DNA from 2 places in the Ferdinandcohnia sp. GQ5 genome. Region 1 is predicted to be linked to the other one. Evidence: a T-box and tRNA genes for the amino acid it is inferred to sense, from the RefSeq annotation. Region 1 holds a T-box; the other holds one or more tRNA genes.
The links. A T-box is a leader RNA that pairs with one kind of tRNA and senses whether it is charged. The one in region 1 lies ahead of leuS (leucine--tRNA ligase), so its partner is inferred to be a tRNA-Leu.
Positions count from the first base shown of each region.

Region 2: it encodes a tRNA-Leu, which carries the amino acid that the T-box ahead of leuS (leucine--tRNA ligase) is inferred to sense. The anticodon was not compared.

Region 1 is NZ_JCAXEW010000024.1:30,712-34,101, forward strand. It holds gene leuS (leucine--tRNA ligase) at 1-2,221, opposite strand, end outside; T-box leader at 2,290-2,523, opposite strand; gene AC6CHV_RS22840 (multicopper oxidase domain-containing protein) at 2,921-3,390, shown strand, end outside.
Region 2 is NZ_JCAXEW010000040.1:7,073-10,462, forward strand. It holds gene AC6CHV_RS26090 (LysM peptidoglycan-binding domain-containing protein) at 1-198, shown strand, start outside; gene AC6CHV_RS26095 (zinc-binding dehydrogenase) at 300-416, opposite strand; gene AC6CHV_RS26100 (DedA family protein) at 676-1,275, shown strand; tRNA gene AC6CHV_RS26105 (tRNA-Leu) at 1,423-1,504, opposite strand; tRNA gene AC6CHV_RS26110 (tRNA-Leu) at 1,535-1,620, opposite strand; tRNA gene AC6CHV_RS26115 (tRNA-Cys) at 1,658-1,731, opposite strand; tRNA gene AC6CHV_RS26120 (tRNA-Gly) at 1,734-1,808, opposite strand; tRNA gene AC6CHV_RS26125 (tRNA-Gln) at 1,832-1,906, opposite strand; tRNA gene AC6CHV_RS26130 (tRNA-His) at 1,947-2,022, opposite strand; tRNA gene AC6CHV_RS26135 (tRNA-Trp) at 2,034-2,107, opposite strand; tRNA gene AC6CHV_RS26140 (tRNA-Tyr) at 2,152-2,236, opposite strand; tRNA gene AC6CHV_RS26145 (tRNA-Thr) at 2,253-2,328, opposite strand; tRNA gene AC6CHV_RS26150 (tRNA-Phe) at 2,336-2,411, opposite strand; tRNA gene AC6CHV_RS26155 (tRNA-Asp) at 2,420-2,495, opposite strand; tRNA gene AC6CHV_RS26160 (tRNA-Met) at 2,723-2,799, opposite strand; tRNA gene AC6CHV_RS26165 (tRNA-Val) at 2,965-3,040, opposite strand; tRNA gene AC6CHV_RS26170 (tRNA-Glu) at 3,045-3,119, opposite strand; tRNA gene AC6CHV_RS26175 (tRNA-Ser) at 3,146-3,237, opposite strand; tRNA gene AC6CHV_RS26180 (tRNA-Asn) at 3,241-3,315, opposite strand; rRNA gene rrf (5S ribosomal RNA) at 3,326-3,390, opposite strand, start outside.

The DNA.
Region 1 (3,390 bases):
CTAATTTTGCTTCATCAAATGCTGGCCATGACTCATATGCAATAGATCCTGTATTGCCAAGCTTCTCCCAAAGTTCTTCAGCCAAGTGAGGAGCAACTGGAGAAAGAAGTTTTACAAAGCCTTCAATAAACGACTTAGGCAATTCAATTGCTTTGTATGCATCATTGATGAATACCATCAATTGTGAAATTGCCGTATTAAAATGTAATGCTTCATAGTCTTCTGTTACCTTTTTCACTGTTTGGTGATACACACGTTCAAGTGTAGTATCGTTTGAATCAGCTTTAACTTTGGATGTTAAGCTACCATTGTCATCGACAAGTAAGCGCCAGATTCGATCTAAGAAACGACGAGAACCATCTAGGCCGTTTGTTGACCAAGCAATGGAAGCATCTAATGGTCCCATGAACATTTCGTATAAACGAAGAGTGTCTGCGCCATGAGATTCAATGATGTCATCAGGGTTTACTACATTTCCTTTTGACTTACTCATTTTTTCGTTACCTTCTCCAAGAATCATACCTTGGTTGAACAACTTTTGGAATGGTTCTTTCGTTGTAACGACACCGATATCATATAAAACTTTATGCCAGAATCTAGCATAAAGTAAGTGAAGTACTGCATGCTCTGCTCCACCAATATAAATATCAACTGGCAACCATTCTTTTAATTTTTCCGGATCTGCGATGGCTTGATCATTATGTGGATCAATGTAGCGTAAATAATACCAACAGCTGCCTGCCCATTGTGGCATTGTGTTAGTTTCACGACGGCCTTTTTTGCCAGTCTTTTTATCAACTACATTTACCCATTCTGAGATATTTGCAAGCGGTGATTCACCAGTTCCGGAAGGTTTGATTTCTTTCGTTTTTGGAAGCACAAGTGGAAGTTCTTCCTCAGGAACAGTAGTCATTGTTCCATCTTCCCATTGAATCACTGGAATTGGTTCACCCCAATAGCGCTGGCGGCTAAATAACCAATCACGTAATTTGTAGGTAATTTCTTTTTTACCTAACTTATTTTCTTCTAGCCATGCAATCATTTTTGAAATGGCCTCTTCTTTATTTAATCCATTTAGGAAATCTGAATTAACATGCTCACCGTCACCAGTATATGCTTCTTTGGAAACATCACCGCCAGCTACGACTTCCTTAATCGGCAATTCAAATTTTTGTGCAAATTCATAGTCACGCTCATCATGAGCTGGAACTGCCATTATAGCTCCTGTTCCATAACTCATTAGGACATAATCGGCAATCCAGATTGGCATTTTTTCTTGGTTAACAGGGTTAACGGCATATGCACCAGTGAATACACCTGTTTTATCTTTTGCTAGATCTGTACGCTCTAAATCACTCTTACTTTTGATTTTATCTAGGTAATCACTGACTGCTCCTTTTTGTTCAGTAGTCGTGATTTTATCAACAAATGGATGCTCTGGCGCAAGTACTGCATAAGTAGCACCAAATAAAGTGTCTGGACGTGTTGTGAACACGGTAAATGTTTCTTCATGTCCATCAATTTTAAAGGTTACATGCGCTCCCTCTGAACGTCCAATCCAGTTACGCTGCATTTCTTTTAAACTTTCTGGCCAATCAAGCTCATCCAAATCCTGTAATAAACGTTCTGCATATGCAGTAATTTTTAATACCCATTGTCTCATTGGGCGTCTTTCAACAGGATGGCCACCACGTTCACTTTTCCCATCGATTACTTCTTCGTTTGCAAGTACAGTTCCTAACGCAGGGCACCAGTTTACAGGAATTTCATCTACATATGCTAAACCTTTTTCAAACAACTTTGTGAAAATCCATTGTGTCCATTTATAGTAATTAGGATCTGTTGTGTTAATTTCACGATCCCAATCATATGAAAATCCAAGTTCTTTAATTTGACGGCGGAAGGTATTGATATTTTTTTCCGTGAACTCAGCAGGATCGTTTCCAGTATCTAAAGCATATTGCTCAGCCGGCAAACCGAATGCATCCCACCCCATTGGATGAAGAACATTGTATCCTTGCATACGCTTCATTCTTGCTAAAATATCAGTAGCCGTATATCCTTCAGGGTGACCAACGTGAAGTCCCGCTCCTGAAGGATATGGGAACATGTCTAACGCATAGAATTTACGTTTTCCTTGTTCTTCAGTTGTCTTAAATGTTTTGTTCTGTTCCCAGTACTGCTGCCATTTTTTCTCGATCTTTTGGTGATTAAAACTCATAAGACTTCCTCCTTAATCAGTTACAAATGCTAAAAAGACTAATAAAAAAACAAAAAACCCCTAATCCCAAAAGGGACGAGAGGATATGTATTCTTCCCGCGGTACCACCCACATTAGTGACAAATTGTGCACTCACTTCATTCATCCTTAACGCGGATCATACGACAAGCACTAATTTGCACATTTGCAGTTCATGCTTATTGCTCAAAGGCGAGTTCATGTTCATCAACGATTGACTTGCACCACCCGTCAACTCTCTAACACGTGTGTAGAACATTACTACTCCTTTTCAACGCTTCATTAATTTTTGATTATATTCAGTATTGTATAGAATTTATATAAGAACTGCAAGTGAAATAGGTAAAATTGGGCTTTTCCACCACCATTTTACCCACATATACTTTTCCTTAAACGTATGGGTTCCAAATTTGGTTTATGAATCATAGCTCCTTTTAACAAAAAAACATGTCATTGGGACAATTACTACATGAGAAAAAAAGACAAATATGTGACTAAAAACGCCATTTTGAAAGCGTTTAAACCCTTATCACTATTGGAACAATGTTTATATGCTCACTATTCCACAAACTGTCCACAGATTAGGTCAAAATGCGTGATTAAAATCACGTTTTTAGGAATGCTCTCCGAATATGATAAAGGTGTAGAAGCAAATACCAAATATCCAAGGGGGTATTATTCATGGGCAACAAAATTAAATTGTTGGTTGCATCGATAGTTGGAACTTCAATCATTTTATCTGGATGTGGTAGTAATCAGGAGGCGATGAAGGAGGAGAAAGTAGAAGCACAAACAGCTGGTTCTGAGTCGGGCCAAGGAGAAGTAATTGCTCCTCACAATGATCTTAACCAAGGACCCGTACCTTTAAAAGTAGAAAGGGTATCAGACAATGAAGTGAATGTTGAAATGACTGCTCAAATAACAGACATTGAAATTGACAAAGGGTATCTCTACAAAGCGTGGACCTTTAACGGTGAAGCACCGGGACCTGTTGTAGTTGTAAACGAAGGTGATACAATTAACTTTACACTAAAAAATATGGATCCGGCTATTCCACACAGCATGGACTTCCACGCAGTACATGCATCACCTTCAAAAGATTTCATTGATGTAATGCCTGATGAATCTGGAACATTCTCTTACCCAGCAAA
Region 2 (3,390 bases), on a different contig from region 1:
CGCTCTTATTATGTGAATACACCTAATGTTGGAGATTTAGTATTCTTCCAGGGAACTTATAAATCTGGTATTTCTCATGTCGGGATTTATCTTGGTAACAATCAATTCATTCATGCTTCAAATGACGGAGTTGTCATTTCGAATGTAAATGACTCTTACTGGAAAAAACATTTTGAAGGGTTTAAGAGGTTTTATTAAAAGATTTTGAGGAAGTCAGTTCTTAGGAATTGACTTCCTTTTTTTCGGACTACATTTAAGAATGATAACCCAAACCCTTCTCTCATTTTAAATCTCTATTATTACTTTCCCTTGTGAATGTCCTTTTTCAAATTTCGAAATGCTTCTGGTACCTCACGTAAGGAAAAACTTCTATCAATAACTGGTTTTACCTTTCCATCTTCAATAAGCTCTTTCATCAAGAATTTCTTTCATGACATAACTCCATTTCAGTTTTAAGTTCTTCATGAAAGTAGTTCCATTTCTTCCTTTCGAAATAAGCAACTTATCCATCTTTATACTTTCCCAGCATGTAAAGTTACAACGGCTATCAATGTTTCACATAGGACAATTCTCTCTATTTTAAACATCGTTTACGTATAAAGTTTGATTGTTAACAAACGCTAATTTTATCGGATTAATTTGACTCTCGCAAAAACTCAGGAATGAGGAAGGATAATGGGAATTGTTGAACGCTTATTTGCTCAATATGGATATTTTGTGTTGTTAATTGGTCTACCTTTAGAACTAATTGCTTCTCCGATTCCACCTGGCAACTCAACACTTGCATACACCGGTTATTTATCGTACAAGCACGTACTTAAGCTTCTTCCCGCTCTTACTGCCGCATACTCTGGTTCCGTGTTAGGAATAACTACTACCTATTGGATTGGAAACAAGTTTGGGATGACACTAATTGAAAAATACGGAAAGTGGTTGTTTCTGAAGCCAAAACATATTAAGAAAACACGAAAAACTTATGAGAAATATGGAAACAAAATGCTATTATTTGGTTTCTTCTTGCCCGGTGTGAGACAGTTCAATAGCTATTTTGCAGGAATCATTCAGGTACCCTTTCGCACTTTTGCGCTTTATGCTTATTCAGGTTCCCTGTTATGGGTATCCTTTTTCATCGGAATCGGTTTTATATTCGGGAACCAATGGCAGTTCGTTTTCACTTGGATTGAACAATTTATGAAGGTGATCTTACTAATTTTGTGTGGGATGATAGTGATTTATCTATTTACAAAATGGCGAAAAAGAAAATTGGTACGGTGAATGCAACTAATTTGTTTTGGCTGCTCCTTTAAAGTAGGAGTCAAGTTGATACTAATAAATGAAAAAATGAAAACTCTCTATTCTACTGATAATTCTGGTTTAAACGCAAAAAAAACACTTCTCATCAAATGAGAAGTGTTTTTGTGATACCGGTGGTCGGGGTCGAACCGACACTCCAGAAGGAACACGATTTTGAGTCGTGCGCGTCTGCCAATTCCGCCACACCGGCGTATATAGAAAGAAAAAAGACATCAGAAGATGCCGAGGACCGGAATCGAACCGGTACGGTAGTCACCTACCGCAGGATTTTAAGTCCTGTGCGTCTGCCAGTTCCGCCACCCCGGCAAGTCATAAAAAAGCACTTACATTCAGTTTAAAATAATGGAGGCGGCAACCGGATTCGAACCGGTGGTAAAGGTTTTGCAGACCTCTGCCTTACCACTTGGCTATGCCGCCATTGGAGCGGAAGACGGGATTCGAACCCGCGACCCCCACCTTGGCAAGGTGGTGTTCTACCACTGAACTACTTCCGCAAATATTAATTAAGTAAAGAAAATGGCTGGGCTAGCAGGATTCGAACCTACGAATGACGGAGTCAAAGTCCGTTGCCTTACCGCTTGGCTATAGCCCAGTAATTAGCTGCGCATCAGCAGAAACATTATAAAATAAAATGGGGCGGCTGATGGGAATCGAACCCACGAATGTCGGAACCACAATCCGATGCGTTAACCACTTCGCCACAGCCGCCACTATTGTAATGGCAGGGGTAGTAGGAATCGAACCCACACCAAAGGTTTTGGAGACCTTCGTTCTACCTTTAAACTATACCCCTATGTTATATACTATTCAGATTAAAATAAAATGCAACTAATTAAATGGTGGAGGGGGACGGATTCGAACCGCCGAACCCGGAGGGAGCGGATTTACAGTCCGCCGCGTTTAGCCACTTCGCTACCCCTCCACTATTAAATTAAAAATGGTGCCGGCGATAGGAGTCGAACCCACGACCTACTGATTACAAGTCAGTTGCTCTACCAACTGAGCTACACCGGCATAAATATGGTGGCTCAGGACGGAATCGAACCGCCGACACAAGGATTTTCAGTCCTTTGCTCTACCGACTGAGCTACTGAGCCACTAAATATGGCGGTCCCGACCGGGATCGAACCGGCGATCTCCTGCGTGACAGGCAGGCATGTTAACCGCTACACCACGGGACCTTTTTGAATTATTAAATCTTTCAACGCACAATTTCTTTCGTTTGTTAACTGTCCCTTCCTCTACTAGTTTATTCGAGGATGATTATCCGTCGGGACAACTCGTAGTTGATTCGATGATGTTTTGCTCGTCGCTACACCACGGGACCTTTTTTATTGAATATTTCGTCTATTGATTAGGAACAAATATTATATTACTATATTATTTCATTCTAGTCAACATTTTTTTTTGGTTGCGGGGGCAGGATTTGAACCTACGACCTTCGGGTTATGAGCCCGACGAGCTACCAGACTGCTCCACCCCGCGATAATAGAAAATATATAGTTTTTGTTATGCACTTAGTTAGCTGTTGACTGTCCCTTCCTCTGCAAGCTAATTCAAGAAGCCTTATCCGTCGGGACAACTCGCAGTAACTTCGATGATGCAACGCTCGTTGCTCCACCCCGCGATAATAGAAAACAACTTTTTAAATGGTGGAGGATGACGGGATCGAACCGCCGACCCCCTGCTTGTAAGGCAGGTGCTCTCCCAGCTGAGCTAATCCTCCATAATGGTGACCCGTACGGGATTCGAACCCGTGTTACCGCCGTGAAAGGGCGGTGTCTTAACCGCTTGACCAACGGGCCAACTTACTTTTTTAATATATATATAGTGGCGGAGAGCAAGGGATTCGAACCCTTGAGACAGTGTTGACCGCCTACACGATTTCCAATCGTGCTCCTTCGACCACTCGGACAGCTCTCCAAATGGCTCCGCAGGTAGGATTCGAACCTACGACCGATCGGTTAACAGCCGATAGCTCTACCACTGAGCTACTGCGGAATATTACAAAACCTAGCGACGTCCTACTCTCACAGGGGCAATGCCCCAACTACCATCGGCGCTGAGAAACTTAAC